2 regions of the Spirillospora sp. NPDC047418 genome follow, and region 1 is predicted to be linked to the other one. Evidence: riboswitches for the same ligand, from Rfam matches in the RefSeq annotation. Region 1 holds a riboswitch; the other holds the start of a gene.

What was found. Region 1 has a riboswitch for S-adenosylmethionine ahead of thrC (threonine synthase). Riboswitches for the same ligand answer to the same signal wherever they lie in the genome.
Region 2: it holds a riboswitch for S-adenosylmethionine, as region 1 does, so the genes downstream of both, ABZ806_RS00825 (aminotransferase class V-fold PLP-dependent enzyme) here and thrC (threonine synthase) in region 1, are expected to answer to the same signal.

The regions. Positions count from the first base shown of each region.
Region 1 is NZ_JBEYTW010000025.1:3,046-11,244, reverse strand. It holds gene ABZ806_RS17840 (alpha,alpha-trehalose-phosphate synthase (UDP-forming)) at 1-1,215, opposite strand, end outside; gene ABZ806_RS17835 (cation diffusion facilitator family transporter) at 1,337-2,275, shown strand; SAM riboswitch class I at 2,392-2,533, shown strand; gene thrC (threonine synthase) at 2,550-3,794, shown strand; gene ABZ806_RS17825 (MoaD/ThiS family protein) at 3,808-4,083, shown strand; gene ABZ806_RS17820 (hypothetical protein) at 4,133-4,534, shown strand; gene ABZ806_RS17815 (DUF5959 family protein) at 4,550-4,960, shown strand; gene ABZ806_RS17810 (GNAT family N-acetyltransferase) at 4,957-5,538, opposite strand; gene ABZ806_RS17805 (hypothetical protein) at 6,372-6,911, shown strand; gene groL (chaperonin GroEL) at 7,083-8,199, shown strand, end outside.
Region 2 is NZ_JBEYTW010000001.1:206,997-215,195, forward strand. It holds gene ABZ806_RS00805 (LysR family transcriptional regulator) at 99-971, shown strand; gene ABZ806_RS00810 (FKBP-type peptidyl-prolyl cis-trans isomerase) at 1,360-2,511, shown strand; gene ABZ806_RS00815 (transglycosylase domain-containing protein) at 2,801-5,389, shown strand; gene ABZ806_RS00820 (DUF8711 family protein) at 5,436-5,807, opposite strand; SAM riboswitch class IV at 5,858-5,974, shown strand; gene ABZ806_RS00825 (aminotransferase class V-fold PLP-dependent enzyme) at 6,016-7,272, shown strand; gene ABZ806_RS00830 (SseB family protein) at 7,374-8,199, shown strand, end outside.

The DNA.
Region 1 (8,199 bases):
CGGGTAGTCGTCGTTCACCTGCAGGATCAGCGGGTCCCAGTCGGCGGTGCCGAACTCCTCGGTGATCTGCGCGGCCATCTGCTGGACGGCCGCCGTGTACTCGCGGTACTCGGGCAGGTCGTAGCGGGACGGGTACGCGAACGCCAGGTGCACGACGCGTCCGCGCCATTCGGGATGGTTGACGAGCAACTCCCGGTAGGCGGCGAGACCGCGCACGATGTTCTTCGACAGTTCCGTCCGGTCGATGCGCACGATGAGCTGGCGGTCGCCCACCTGCTCCCTCAGCGCGCGCGCTCGCTCGACGACGTCCTGCTGGTCCGCGCGCTGCCGCAATGCCTCCTCGTCCACGCCGAGACCGTGGACGCCCACGTGCGTGGTGTGCCCTGAACAGGTGACCGTGCGGGCGGCACGGTCGACCCGTGCCCCCGGGACGAGTTCGCAGCAGTCGAGGAACGCCGAAGCCCACCGCTCGGTGAGGAACCCCGCATGGTCGGCGCCGAGTATGCCGAGGAGGATCTGCGTACCGATGTCGTCCGGGAGGAGTTTGTAGTACTCGGGCGGCGCCCAGGGCGTGTGGGAGAAGTGGACGATCCTCAGGTCGGGACGACGTTCGCGGAGCATCCGCGGGGCCAGCGACAGGTGGTAGTCCTGGATCGCCGTCTTCGCGCCATGGGCGGCGTCCCGTGCCAGGGCGTCCGCGAAGGCCGCGTTGTACGCCTCGTAGGACTGCCAGTCGCGGCGGGCGCGGGCATCGAAATGCGGGCTGCGCGGTGTGTCGTACAGAAGGTGGTGGACGAACCACAGCGTCGAGTTGGCCACCGCGTTGTACGCACGGTGAAACGTGTCCGCGGGGATGTCGAGCATCCGTACCGCCGCGCCACCGGTGTCGTATCCCGCCTCGTCTATGCGGCCGTCCGGTGAACGGCGGGCGGCCGTCCGATCGGCCTCGCTGAGGCTCGCGCACACCCAGAGCACAGCCGGGCCTGGAGCGGACGGCGACGGCGTCCGGGCGGACGGCGACGATGTCGGGGCGGGCTCTGACGGCGCCTGGGCGGGCTCCGCCGGGCGGGGCGGCCCGGGGTCGCGCGGGGCGCCCGTGACGGCGGCCAGGCCGGACACCAGCCCGCCGCCACCGCGCCGCATGGCGAGCCCACCGTCCTCGGACAGCGAGAACGACACCGGGCCCCGGTTGGATGCCACCAGCACTTGGCTCATACCGGCAGGGTCTCAGTTGTGACCGGGGTGCTCCACAGTGACCCGCGTGGTTTCCGCCACGGCCGGACATCGGCCGGACATCGGCCGGATTAGCCTGTTTTGTAAGGGGTAACGGAGCGGGATGAGCAGGTCCGACACGACGAAGACCGTGCTCGTCGCCGGTACGGCCAACGCCATCCTCGCGATCACCAAGCTGGTCGCCGGCCTGTTCGCCGGGTCGAGCGCGATGCTCGCCGAAAGCGCCCACTCGATCGCCGACACCCTCAACCAGAGCTTCCTGCTCGCCTCGCTGCGGCGCAGCGAACGTCCCCCCGACCGGCGCCATCCCTTCGGCTACGGCAACGAGCGCTACGTCTGGTCGCTGCTCGCCGCGTTCGGGATCTTCGTCGCCGGAGCCGGGTTCTCGATCTTCGAGGGCATCCTGACCATGACCGGCCACGGCGCCGCCGGCACGGCCGTCTGGCTCGCCTACGCCGTCCTCGCCCTCGCCGCCGTACTGGAGGGGACGTCCTGGATCCGCGCCCTCTACCAGGCGCGCAAGGAGACCCGCGCGACCGACCGCGACCTCGTCGAGCACGTCCGCAAGTCGCCCGACCTGACGTTCAAGACCGCGCTGTTCGAGGACAGCGCCGCGATGGTCGGCCTCGCGCTCGCCGCGGGCGGGCTGGTGCTGCGGCAGATCACCGGGTCGGACTTCTGGGACGGGCTCGCGTCCGTCCTCATCGGGCTGCTGCTCGTCGCGCTCGCGCTGCTGATCGGCAAGGAGAGCACCGGCCTGCTCATCGGACGCGCCGCCGACCCGGACGCGCAGCACGAGATCCGCGCGGAGATCCTCGACGCGCCCGGCGTGACCGGCGTGGACGAGCTGCTCACCATGCACTTCGGCCCCGAGCAGCTGCTCGTCGCCGCCAAGGTCAACTTCTCCGACCACATCAGCGCCGACCAGGCCGAGGACGTCGCCGGGGAGATCGACCGGCGGCTCCGGGAGCGGCTCCCGATCGTCCGGCACGTGTTCCTCGACCCGACCCAGCGGACCGTCCGCCGGGAGTCGCCGGCGTGATCAAGACCTCGTCCGGGTAACGTCTCAATCGGTGGACCGCGCTGTCTGGCATCCGATCAGCTCATGTAAAGTCACCCATACGAGTTCAAACCACTCGTGGATCGACAACTGAATACCGCTCATCCAGAGGGGTGGAGGGACCGGCCCTGCGAAGCCCCGGCAACCACCCGGCTATGGCGCACTCGCGATCCTGCGAGGCCGGCCGGGAGATGGTGCCAACTCCGGCCTGCGACCAAGGTGGCGCAGGGAAGATGGGGAGAAAGGCCTCGCCCTCATGGCACTCACGCCTGCCACAGACCTCGGACCCGCTACCGCGCTCGTCTGCCGCGAATGCGGCTCCACGCGCGATCTCGGCCCCTTCTACGCCTGTGAAGAGTGTTTCGGCCCCCTGGAGATCGCCTACGACTTCCAGGGCGTCACCCGCGACTCCATCGAGTCCGGGCCGCGCAACATCTGGCGCTACCGAGGGCTGCTGCCCGTCCCGTCCAACGTCGCGGACACGCCCAACACCGAGCCCGGCCTGACCCGCCTCGTCCGCGCCGACAACCTCGCCGAGAGCCTCGGCCTGCAGAGCCTGTGGGTGAAGGACGACAGCGGCAACCCGACCCACTCGTTCAAGGACCGCGTCGTCGCCGTCGCGCTCGCCGCCGCCCGCGAACTCGGCTTCAAGGTGCTGGCCTGCCCGTCCACCGGCAACCTCGCCAACGCGGTCGCCGCCGCCGCGGCCCGCGCCGGGATCCGCAGCGCGGTGTTCGTCCCGTCCGACCTCGAAGCCCAGAAGATCATCACGACGGCCGTGTACGGCGGGACGTTCGTGACGGTCGACGGCAACTACGACGACGTCAACCGGCTCGCCTCGGAGATCGCCGGTGAGCAGGAGGACTGGGCGTTCGTCAACGTCAACGTCCGGCCCTACTACGCCGAGGGCTCCAAGACGCTCGGCTACGAGATCGCCGAGCAGCTCGGCTGGCGGCTGCCCGACCAGATCGTCGTCCCGGTCGCGTCCGGCTCCCAGCTCACCAAGATCGACAAGGCGTTCCAGGAGCTGATCAAGCTCGGCCTCGTCGAGGACAGGCCGTACCGCGTGTTCGGCGCCCAGGCCGCCGGCTGCGACCCGGTCGCCGCCGCGTTCAAGGCCGGGCACGACGTGGTCCGCCCGGTGAAGCCCGACACGATCGCCAAGTCCCTCGCGATCGGCAACCCCGCCGACGGCCCCTACGTCCTGGACGTCGCCCGCCGCACCAACGGCGCCGTCGAGGACGTCACCGACGCCGAGGTCGTCGAGGGGATCCGCCTCCTCGCCCGCACCGAGGGCATCTTCGGCGAGACCGCCGGCGGCGTCACCGTCGCGACCCTCCGCAAGCTGATCGGCGCGGGCACCCTCGACCCGTCCGCCGAGACCGTGATCATCAACTCCGGGGACGGCCTGAAGACCCTGGACGCCGTGGCCCCGGTCGTCGCGCCGTCCGCGAACATCGCCCCGTCCCTCGACGCGTTCCGCGCCGCCGACCTCGCCTGAGAAGAGGAGCACCATGAGCGTTTCCGTGCGCATCCCGACGATCCTGCGGACCTACACCGGCGGCGAGTCCGAGGTGAAGGCCGACGGCACCACGCTGCGCGCCGTCGTCGCCGACCTGGAGACGAACTACTCCGGCATCTCCGCCCGCATCCTGGACGACGCCGGCAAGATCCGCCGCTTCGTGAACGTCTACGTCGGCGACGAGGACGTCCGCTTCGCCGACGGCCTGGACACCCCGACCCCCGACGGCGCCCAGATCTCCATCATCCCCGCCGTCGCCGGCGGCTGACATCACCCGCGGGCCCGGCTCCGGCCGGGCCCGCCCCTATCATCCCCGGATGACCCAAGCCACGTTCTGGCGCTGGCCGGGCGCGCTGGCCCCCGCCCTGACCGGCCTGGCCATCCTCGGCTTCTGGGCCATGTCCGCCCTCCAGGCCCGCGCCGACCGCGCCCGCGAACTGGACTGCCTCCACCACCGCGCCGCCGCCCACTGGAGCCACGGCTACGGCGCCTGGCTGCCCGTCGGCGTCTTCGCCTCCACCGCGCTGGCCGCGGTCCTCGCCGTGGCCGTCCTCGCGGCCGGCGCGCGCTCGCCTCAGTGGGCCCGCGTCCTCTGTGCCCCGATCCTCCTGATCGCCCTCTGCGCCCTGGTCCCCGCCGGCCTGGCCGCCGAAGCCTATTTCGTCTTCCCGGGCGCCGACGTCTCCACCGTCAGCGCCGCCCCCTGCGGTGTCGGCTGACCCTAGGATGGCGCGGTGGCAGAGCATGACACGGTCGAACTCATCCATCTCGCCGACGACCTCGGAAACAGCGTCGTCCTCCGCATAACAGGCCAGGACGCCCGCGGCCTGAACGGCGTCATCGAGGTCGGCAGCTATCTCGTCAACGGCAGCATCAAGACCCGCCTGACGTCCGCGGACCTCGCCGAATGGGAGAACGTCCTCGACTCGCTGGCCGAAGGCGCCGACGCCGCATCATGGCGAGAAGGGCAACGCGCCCCCGAAATCCACCTGGAAACCGACGGCAACCAGGTAACCGTCACCGTGGCCGACGCCCACTCCTACCTGGTCACCGTCGAACTCACCATCGAGGTGGCCAAGGACTGGATCGAAACCCACCAGTCCCACCTGGCCGCCACCCGCACAGCCCACACTGGTCTGCTCTAGGCGCCCGTCCGCCGAGTCATCGACCAGGTGCGAGGACCACCGCCCGGCAGGACGTATTCGGCGGTGACCTCGAATCCGAGCTTCTCGTAGAAGGCGACGTTGCGGGCCTCGGAGGTCTCCAGAAAAGCGGGGACGCCTTCGCGGTCGGCGGCGTCCAGCCCCGGACGGATGACGGCGCCGCCGAGACCGCGCCCCTGCCGGCCGGGGTCGACGCCGACGGCGCCGAGGAACCATACGGGCTCCTCCGGCCGGTGCCGGGCCATGGCGGCCTCGGCCTCCTCGTAGGCGGTGAAGCGGTCGCCGGCCAGTTCCGCGAAGCGCGGCCCGAGCTCGGCGAACACGTTCCCGGCGTCGGCGGTACGCGGCGTCGTCCACACGGCGACCGCGTCACCACCGCCCGCGACCCAGACGCTGCCGTGGTCGAGTCCGATCCGGTCGATGAACAACTCTTGGAACCGCTCGACGCGCCGCAAATGGTCGTCCGCCGCGATGACGTGCCGCGTATAGGCATAGTCGGCGAACGCACGCCCCAGCGTACGGACGGCACGCGGAACGTCCCCCCGAGTCCCAGGACGCACCTCAAAGTCCCGCGCGAAACCACCAGTAGCCTCGGCCACACTCATCCCCACACCCCCCAGAACCTCCCGAACGAGGCTACCCGCCACCCACCCCGCCTCATCCTCCACGCTCCGGAGCAACCACCCGGCAAGCCCACCTGTCACTCGCCGTACTGAACGCCAAGGGCGCAAAGGACCCAGGTAGCCACCACCACCGACGCCGAAGCCCAACCCCGCCCGCACCGACCGGCCCACTGACCCGTACCGGTCAACAAGAACCAAAAGAGCAACCCGGGGCCGGTTCCACACCCCACCCGCGCAGGTGAGAACAACCGGCAGCCCCACCGAGCAAGAACGGGGCCGTCCGTTCCGTGATTGTTCCGCGCGCCCAGAACTAGGCTTCAGCGGGTTGCGTGATCTACCGCTTCCGAGTCCGATAGTGCCTGAGCTGTTCCGTGATCTTCGCGGAGTCCCGGTCTCCGTTCAGCTCGGCCAAGAGGTCGTCGGGGCACAATTCGTAGTGGTCTCCCCACCACTTGCGCGCCTTTGCGTCCCAGATGCGGTAGCCGCCGGGAACCCCGCGGGCTACGTAGCGCCTCTTCGCCACACGCCCCTCCATCGCCAACCCAGACAGCCGCTCGACCGCACCAAAGAGCCTACGAACGGGCCTCGGCCGGGTCTGGACGCATCGCCCTATGGCGAGTTGTGGCGCCAAGTCCGGGAGACTGTCGCAAAGACCTTCGAGGCGGGCGGTGGCGCGCCCCCCTGACAGCCGTCCGCCGACGGGCGGGCGGAGGTCTCGCGATGTCCAAGCATCGGGGAAACAAAGGACCGATGACGGCCAGTATCACCAGGTGCGCAGTCTCAAGGCGCGCGCCGACGAGGTGAAGCGTCCGGTGCCGGCCTGCCCCGAAGTGGTCGTTATCTTGCGTGCCCACGTGGACGAGTTCGGCGCGGCCGAGGGTGGTCGGCTGTTCGGCAATCAGCGCGGCCACCGTCTCGCGTTGGTCAGTTATGAGTCGGTTTGGTGGCGCGCCCGTGAACACGTCCTGACCGCTGCCCAGCTCGCCACGCCGCTCGCTCAACCGCCGTACGACCTGCGGCATGCGAGCCTGTCGCTCTGGCTCAACAGTGGGGTGCCGGGGGCCAACGTGGCGGCTCGTGCCGGGCACTCGGTGGCCATGCTGCAGAGCACATATGCTCACTTGTCCCATCCCGGTGCGCGCGTTCCGCGATCGTTCCGCGACTACCGGCGGACGATCACGCACCGTGGATCACGGCGACACACCCGTGAGGCTTCCGAACGAGGCTCCGACGCAGGTGGGAACGGGTCCGGACGGGTAGATGAACCTTCCCCCGCCCAGGATGTGTGGCGCTTGCACTCGGCAGGGTAGAGTGCTAAACAAACGGTTGGCACTCTGCTGTGGAGAGTGACAGCTTCACAGTCTGGGTCGGGGCGATGAGGCCTCAGTCCGGCGGCGGAATGGCAGTCGTCGGCGGGGGCCGTCCGTCGCGGGCGTCGGCTCGATCCTTTAAGCCACCTTGTTCCGGGAGGACTGGAGCCTATGGCTGCAAAGATGATCGCGTTCGACGAGGAGGCCCGTCGCGGTCTCGAGCGCGGCATGAACCAGCTGGCCGATGCAGTAAAGGTGACCCTTGGTCCCAAGGGTCGCAACGTCGTGCTGGAGAAGAAGTGGGGCGCCCCCACGATCACCAACGACGGTGTGTCGATCGCCAAGGAGATCGAGCTCGAGGACGCGTGGGAGAAGATCGGCGCGGAGCTCGTCAAGGAGGTCGCCAAGAAGACCGACGACGTCGCGGGTGACGGCACCACCACCGCGACCGTGCTGGCCCAGGCGCTCGTGCGCGAGGGTCTGCGCAACGTCGCGGCGGGCGCGAACCCGATGTCGCTGAAGCGCGGCATCGAGGCCGCGGTCGAGCGGGTCAGCGAGGAGCTGTCCAAGCTCGCCAAGGACGTGGAGACCAAGGAGCAGATCGCCTCCACGGCGTCCATCTCCGCGGGCGACCCGCAGATCGGCGAGATGATCGCCGAGGCGATGGACAAGGTCGGCAAGGAAGGCGTCATCACGGTCGAGGAGAGCCAGACCTTCGGTCTGGAGCTCGAGCTCACCGAGGGGATGCGCTTCGACAAGGGCTACATCTCGCACTACTTCGTGACCGACCCTGAGCGGATGGAGGCGGTCCTCGAGGACCCGTACATCCTGATCGTTCAGAGCAAGGCGTCGGCCAACAAGGACCTGCTGCCCGTCCTCGAGGGCGTCATGCAGTCCGGCAAGCCGCTGCTGATCATCGCGGAGGACGTCGAGGGCGAGGCCCTGGCCACGCTGGTCGTCAACAAGATCCGCGGGATCTTCAAGTCCGTGGCCGTGAAGGCCCCGGGCTTCGGCGACCGCCGTAAGGCCATGCTGGGCGACATCGCCACGCTGACCGGTGGCCAGGTCATCAGCGAGGACGTGGGTCTCAAGCTGGAGAACACCACGACCGACATGCTGGGCCGCGCCCGCAAGGTCGTCATCACCAAGGACGAGACCACCATCGTGGACGGCGCCGGTGACGCCAACGAGATCGCGGGACGGGTCAACCAGATCCGCACCGAGATCGACAACACCGACTCCGACTACGACCGCGAGAAGCTCCAGGAGCGCCTGGCCAAGCTCGCGG
Region 2 (8,199 bases), on a different contig from region 1:
TTCTCCGTCCGACACCCATTCGAGTCGGGGAACAACCCGCGAACCACAGGCGCTTTGGAGCATCGATCATCACGGATCGAGATGAATCGGGGGCCGGGGTGGAGCTGCGCCAGCTGGAGTACTTCGTGGCGGTCGCCGAGGAGGCCGGGTTCGGCGCCGCCGCCGCGCGGATCGGCATCGTCCAGTCGGCGGTGAGCCAGCAGGTCCGCCGGCTCGAACGCGAGCTGGGCGTGCCGCTCTTCGACCGCACGACCCGGCGCGTCCGCCTGTCCGGCGCGGGCGAGCGGCTGCTGCCCGAGGCGCGTGCCGTCCTCGCAGCCGCGCGCCGCACCCGGCAGGTCGCCGCCGACGTCCGCGCGGGCGCCGACGGCGTCCTCCGGCTGGGCACCGTGCACGGCCCCGGCGACCGGGTCTACCGCGTCCTGAGCGAGCTGGCCGCCGTGGCGCCGCGCGTCCAGGTCCGGCCCCGGCGTCTGGCCCTGCCCGACCGGCTGTCCGCCGTCCGCTCCGGCGAACTCGACGCCGCCCTGGTCCGCGCGCTCGCCGACGCCCCCGGCCTCGAACTGCTCCCGGTCTGGACGGACCCGCTGTACGTCGCCCTGCCCGCCGCGCACCCCCTGGCGGACCGCCCCGCAGTCGACCTCGCCGATCTGGCGGACCTCCCCCTCCGCCTCGCCCCGCGCGAGGACAACCCGCCCTTCCACGACCTCATCACCGGCGCCTGCCGGACGGGCGGGATCGCGCCGCCGTCCGGCCCGCCCTTCACCACGTTCCAGGAGACCCTCACCGGCATCGGGGCGGGCACCCCGTCCTGGACCGTCTTCTACGAGGTGGCGGGCCTGCCCGACATTCCGCGCGTCACCGTCCGCCCCCTGACCGCCCCCACGATGACGACCTTCCTCGCGGTCACGCCGGGCCCGCCCCTCCCGGCCGTCCGCCACCTGCTGGAAGCCCTGATCCGGACCACCTGACCGGACCGCGGGGACGATGTCGTGGAGGCCGGGATCGCGGGCCTTCGTATACGGGCTCACCGGGGAAGCTCTTTGAGACGTCCTCAATGCCGACCCGTGAAAGAACCGCGTCCCCGTTCCACCGGCCCTCGCCGCGCACGGCGGCCGCATAGCCGAGTTCCGCGACCTCGGCGGACGGGTCGCCCCGCCATCGGGAGGGGTGAGTCATTCCCTCGGCGGGGATATCCTGGCGGCTTCTCCAGTCCCCTGCCAGAGGGCACCGCGAACCGCACGTGACCGGTAGATTGCGGGTCGGCCTCCTTTACACGGTTTTCACGCTGTGCTTAGCCCGGCCCTGGAAGGGTGGTCACGTTCGTGATGTCGTCTAACCCGGAGCAAGTGAGGAACCATGTCCGAGGATGACAAGCCCCGGGGCAAGCCGGCGGTCAAGGCGAAGGCGAAGATCCCGAACGCCCAGAGCATCCGCAGCCCCGAGTTCACCCCGCACGGCATCAGCGCGGGGCGCGGCAGCGGGCTCAACCGGCCGTCCGCCCCGTCCGCGCTGACCGCCAAGCAGGCGCGCAACCGGCGGCTGATGGTGATCGCCGGGATCGTGGTGGCCGCGCTGGCGATCACCGGCGGCGTGTACTGGTGGGTCAACCGCCCCGACCCGGTCATCGAGGTGACCGGGAAGTTCGCGTCCGAGCCGAAGGTCGAGATCCCCACCAAGCTCGCGCCGGCCCGGACGCTGAAGGTGACCACCCCGATCAAGGGGACCGGCCGCGCGCTCGCCGACGGCGACACCGCCTACGTCTCCTTCGCCACCTACAAGTGGGCGAAGGACAAGGACGAGGAGAACTCGCGCGTCAAGAGCACGAGCGAGAAGGTCAGCTCCACCTGGGAGCAGCAGGCCCAGCAGCCGGGCGGCCCGCGGCCCCTCGTCCTCGGCAAGAGCGGGCTGAAGGAGATCGACAAGAACCTGGTCGGCAAGACCGTCGGCAGCCGGATCGTGCTGCAGCTCCCGCCGTCCAAGGACCTCAGCCAGCTGAGCCCGCAGCAGATCACCGACAAGGACGCGGTGGTGTTCGTCATGGACATCCAGGCCGCCGTCCCGAAGGACCCGAAGCCCGAGGGCACCCCCCAGAAGCTCGACGACAAGAACCTGCCGAAGGTCGAGGACAAGGGCGCCAAGGAGCCCAAGATCACGATCCCGGACGCGGACGCGCCGGACAAGCTGCAGGTCAAGACCGTCGTCCAGGGCAACGGCCCCGCGCTCGCCAAGGGTGACGACGCGATCGTGAACTACGTCGGCAAGATCTGGAAGAGCGGCGACAAGTTCGACTCCAGCTGGGACAACAAGCAGCCGGTGAACTTCCCGATCGGCACCGGCGCGACGATCCCCGGCTTCGACAAGGGGCTGACCGGCGCGAAGGTCGGCAGCCGCGTCCTGCTCGTCCTGCCGCCCGCGGACGGCTACGGCAAGCAGGGCAGCCCGCCCAAGATCAAGGGCGACGACACCCTGGTGTTCGTCGTGGACATCCTCGCGAAGATCGAGAAGTGAGCCGGGCGCGGCACGGCCGCGCGGGCGGGATCGCCTGAGGACGAGGTGCGAGCGGCGGGGTTCCCGGTGGGGCCCCGCCGCTCGGCGTCGGCGGCATCGGCGGTGACGCCGGCGGCCTCCGCGGCGGCCTCGGCGGGTTTCGCGGAAAGTCGGTGTTGCGACGTCCGTCACGACAACCGGCGGGACGCATTGCCCGTCCTCTATTGAGAAGCCCCGGGGTTGCGCATTGGGCGGCCGGCGCACGTATCCCCTCGGGTATCGTCGGTAACGCATTATTCACGGGGGGCTTGTGAGCGACAGCGAAAAGGGCCCGGAGGACGACGCGTCCACCGGGTCCGCCGAGGTGGACCGCCAGGACACCGAGGCCGGGGAACCGGCCGGCACGGACCGCCCGGCGACCGGCACGCTGGCCGCGGAGACCGAAGAATCCGTCCAGGACGCCGAATTCCCGGACGGGGACGACAAATCACAGAACGGCGGCAAGGGCCGCGAAGCGCCGGACTCCGCCGGTGAATCCAGCACGGCGGATGAGCCGGACGAGCCCCGCGAGACGGGCGGGCCGGGCGACGTCGCAGATGAACCGGGGTCCGATGGTGTCGAAGCGCCGGGCACCGGAGATACCAAGACCATGCCCGCCGCCTCGTCCAAGCACGCTGGATCGCCGCCGTCCGGAAACGACGGCGGCGGAGGCAGCGGAGGCAGCGGCGGGGGGCGCGGCGGCGAGGGGCCCGGGAAGAAGCCGCGGAGCCGCCGGTCCCGGTTGCTGCGCCGGACGCTCTTCCTGCTGCTCGGGTTCGTCGCCTTCGTCATCGCCGCGTTCGGTGTCGCCTACCTCTTCACCCCGGTCCCGTCGCCACAGGAGAAGGCGATCGCGCAGGGGCCGACGTTCTACTACTCCGACGGCAAGACGCAGATCGCGAAGACCGGCATCAACCGGGACGCCGTGGACCTCGACCGCGTCCCGGAGAGCACCCGCAACGCGGTCATCGCCGCGGAGAACGGCAGCTTCTACGACGACCCGGGCGTCTCGGTGCAGGGCACGACGCGGGCGTTCTGGTCGACCGTGACCGGGCAGCAGCTGCAGGGCGGGTCGACGATCACGCAGCAGATGGTCCGCAACTACTACGGCGGCATCGGCAAGGAGCGCTCGGTCACCCGCAAGCTCAAAGAGATCATGGTCGCGCTGAAGGTCGACCGGGAGAAGCCCAAGGACTGGATCCTGGAGCAGTACCTCAACACGATCTACTTCGGGCGCAACGCCTACGGGGTGCAGGCCGCCGCGCACGCCTACTACGACAAGGACATCTCGCAGCTGACACCCGCCGAGGGCGCCTACCTCGCGGCGGCGATCCAGCAGCCGAGCAACTTCTCCGACCCGACCGGCGCGCAGCGCGCCCCCGCCGAGCAGCGCTGGCGCTCGGTCCTCGGGAACATGGTGCGGGACAAGTACCTGACGTCCGCCGACGCGGCGGCGATGACCTTCCCGGTCCCGGACAAGCAGAAGATCACCGACGTCCTCAAGGGCCAGAAGGGCTACATGGTCAACGTGGCCAAGAAGGAGCTCACCGAGCGCCGCGGCTACAGCGAGGACGAGATCAACCGCAGCGGGCTGAAGATCACCACGACGTTCGACAAGCGGCTGATGGACGCGATGAAGCGGGCCGTGACGCAGAACGCCCCGGACGGGATGAGCAAGAAGATCCGCACCGGGGCCGTGTCGGTCGACCCCGAGACCGGGCAGGTGCTCGCCTTCTACGGCGGCCGCGGCTACCTGGAGGAGGCGCTGAGCAGCGCGTTCGGCGACCACGCGCAGGCCGGGTCGGGGTTCAAGCCGATCGCGCTCGCCGCGGCGCTGAAGGACGGCCGGTCGCTCAGCAGCACCTACGACGGCAGCTCGCCGCAGACGTTCGCCGGGTCGTCCATCCACAACGACAGCAACGAGAGCTTCGGCATGGTGAACCTCGTCACCGCCACCGAGCACTCGATCAACACCGCCTACGTCAACCTCGGCCGGGACATCGGCAACGACAAGATCGCCGAGATGGCCGAGAAGATGGGCGTCTCCGCGTCGCAGATGACCAAGGACCAGCGCAACGCCGCCACGTTCCCGCTGGGGATCGTGTCGCTGCACCCCGTCCAGCAGGCGGGCGTGTACGCGACGTTCGCGTCCGAGGGCGTACACCGGACGCCGTTCGTGGTGAAGTCCGTCACCGACAACGAGAACCACAAGCGCACGTTCACCGAGAAGGGGAACCGGGCGCTGAGCGCGCAGAACGCGCGGGACGCGACCTACGCGATGCAGAAGGTCGTGCAGGGCGGTACCGGGACCAACGCGCAGCTCCCGGACGGCCGCGACGTCGCGGGCAAGACCGGCACGACCGACAAGGGCAAGGCGATCTGGTTCAACGGGTTCATCCCGCAGATGGCGACGTCGGTCGCGATGTTCCGCAGCGACGGCAAGCCGCTGGACATCCCCGGCTACGGCGCCTACGGCGGGCAACTGCCCGCGCAGATCTGGCGCACGTACATGACGGACGCCGTCGGCATCAAGGACTACGAGCCCGAGTCGTTCGGGTCGCCGTCGGAGCGGCCGGGCGGCGGCTACGGGCGGCCGACGGGGCCGAGCACGCCGGGCCGGACGGAGCCGCCGCGCACGGAGGGCCCGTCCGGGCCGCCACCGGACACCGAAGAACCGGACCTCCCGACCCCGCCGACCGATCTGCCGACCATCATCCAGCCGCCCGACGGCGGGGGCGGCGGCGGAGGCGGTGACGATCCCGGCGACGGCGGGGGCGACGGCGGAGGCGGCGGAGGCGGTGACGACGGCGGGGGCGGCACCGGTGGCGGCGGAGGCGCCCGCTCCGGCCCGAACGGCTGACCCCCCGCGCGGCCCCGTGTTCCGGGGCCGCGCGGGCGGCGGGCCTTCAGTCGCAGGCTTTGCCGATCGTGGCCGGTGTCTCCTTCATCACGGTGTTGAGCTGGGAGACGTCGCCGGTGCCGGCGGGGGCGGCGGCGGCGCGCAGCTTGTCCGCCTCTCCCTTCAGCGCCTTGGCCAGGGCGTCGTCGTCGGCCTTCTTCGCCAGCCCGTCCATGCGTCCCGCGAGCTGCTCGGTGGCCTGCCGCCACTGCGCGGGCTCGGCCGCCGGGATACTCCTGACCTGCGTGATGTACTGCTGGAACGCCTTCTTGGTGTCGGTGCACACCTGGTCCGAATTGCCGCTCAGGGCCCCGCACCCGCTCAGGGTGCCGAGCACCATCGCACCCCCGGCCAGCGCCAGAACCGCCCTGTACCGCATCGCACCCTCCCGCTTGATCCCCGATCGGACCCGCATATAATTCCGCACAAGGTCATGAGCGCCAGCGTCAAGCCCCGGCTTGCTGGCCGGCAACCCTTCGTCCGCGATGGGGTGCCCCGGGTGAGGACCTGGCCGGACGCGGCACCGCGTTCCGGCAAGCGCGGATCCCGATCTGTCCTCCGGGGTCCCTGGCCCGGAAGGTCCCGGTATGCCCACGCTGCTCGCCCGCTCCCCCCGCACGCCTGCTGTGACGCGCCCCGAGGGGGTCCGGGTTCGCCGGATCCCGCGCATTGTCGGGGCGGACGTCCCGGTTCCGCTGCGCGACGGCGGCCACGTCCCGTACGCCAACTTCGACTACGCCGCGAGCGCGCCCTGCCTGGAGGCGGTGCAGGAGGCCGTCACCCGCGCGCTGCCGTACTACAGCAGCGTCCACCGGGGTGCGGGGTACGCGTCCCAGGTGACGACCGGCGCGTACGAGGAGGCCCGGGAGACCGTCCGCTCGTTCGTCGGCGCGTGGCGGCGGTCGGCGGTCGTGTTCACGCGCAACACGACCGACTCCATGAACCTGCTGGCCCGCGCCGTGCCCGCCGGGACGAGCGTCGTCGTGTTCGAGACCGAGCACCACGCGTCCCTGCTGCCGTGGAGGCGCGCCGTCCGGCTCCCGGCGCCCGCCACCCCGGCCGAGGCGGTCTCCGCCGCCGACCGCGCGCTGGCGTCGTGCCCGATCGGGTCGCGGCTGCTCGTCGTCACCGCCGCGTCCAACGTCACCGGCGAGCTGTGGCCGATCGAGGAACTCGCGCGGGTCGCGCACCGCAACGGCGCCCGCATCGCGGTGGACGCGGCGCAACTCGTCCCGCACCGCCCGTTCGACATGACCGCGCTCGGCCTGGACTACGCCGCGTTCTCCGGCCACAAGCTGTACGCGCCGTTCGGCGCCGGCGTGCTCGCCGGGCGCGCCGACTGGCTGCGCGCCGCCGAGCCCTACCTGAAGGGCGGCGGGGCCAGCGCGTCGGTCGGCGCGACGACCCGGTGGGCGGCGGCCGCGGAGCAGCGGCACGAGGCGGGCTCGCCGAACGTCCTCGGCGCCGTCGCGCTGGCCGCCGCCTGCGACGCCCTCTCCGCCTCCTGGGCGGAGCTCGCCGCCCGCGAGGACGTTCTGGTCGAACGCCTCCGAACCGGGCTCTCCGCACTCCCGCACGTGCGGGACCTGTCGTTGTGGGGCGACCGGGCGCCGCGCGTCGGGATCGTGTCGTTCACCGTGGACGGCTGGAACGCGCGCGACGTGGCGCTTACCCTGTCGGAGGAGCACGGCATCGGCGTCCGGGACGGGCGGTTCTGCGCGCACCCCTTCGTCCGGCACCTGGCGGGCGGGGACACCGCCGTCCGCGCCAGTCTCGGCATCGGGACGAGCGAGGAGCACATCGACCGGCTGCTCACCGCCCTCGCCGGGCTGGCGGCACGCTGACCTGCGGACACCCGCCCGCGGGCAGGCGAATATGCTCTTTGGTCCTGTTCGCCCATGTAGCGTAGGCAGTCGCGCGGGGACGAGCACGGAGGAAACAGGGGGTGGCGACCGTGGCCGACGCGTGGCGACCCACGTCGGAGCTGGAACACCGACTGCAGGAGACCGTACGGGCCGGAGACCAGGAGAGCTACTTCCGCCTCCTCGCGGACAGCGAACTCGTCGTCCCCGTCCCGCCCGAACTGGTGGACGGCGTGCTCGCGAACGAGACGCAGCCGTCCTGGCCGACCCAGGAGGAGGACGGCCGCGTCCACGTCCTGGCCTACACGTCCGCGTCGGCGATGCGGGCGTGCCTCGGGCCGTCCTACCAGCACTTCATGACCGTCCGGTTCGGGGACATCGCGGAGACCTGGCCGGACGCCCGCTGGTGGCTCGCCATCGACGCGCCCGCCCACGGCGTCGGCGCGGTGCTGCCCATCGAGGCGCGGATGCCGGCCTGGTTCGTCCGCCAGGTCGCCGAGGGCGACGGCCGCCCGCCGCAGGTCGGCCGCGCGCCCGCCGCCTGGGAGGAGCTCCGCGACCAGCACCGCGACCTGCCCCGGCAGTCGCCCCGCCCCGAGTTCCAGCCCGCGAACGACGTCGAGCGCGAACTGCTGCGCGCCGCCGCCGGCAACGACCACGACCTGTTCCTGCAGACGCTCGCGGACACCGACGTCCTGCTGCCCGTCCCGGACGACATGGACTTCGCGCTGCGTCCCGGCCGGCCCGGATTCCCCTGGCAGACCCGCGAGGTCGACGGCTCCACGGTCGTGCCGGTGTTCACCTCCTCCGAACGCCTGCTCGAAGCCTCCGGCGCCGGCACCGAGTACATCAAGCTGCCGTTCACGGTCGCGCTGCGCTACTGGCCGAACCACGACTGGCTGCTCGCCA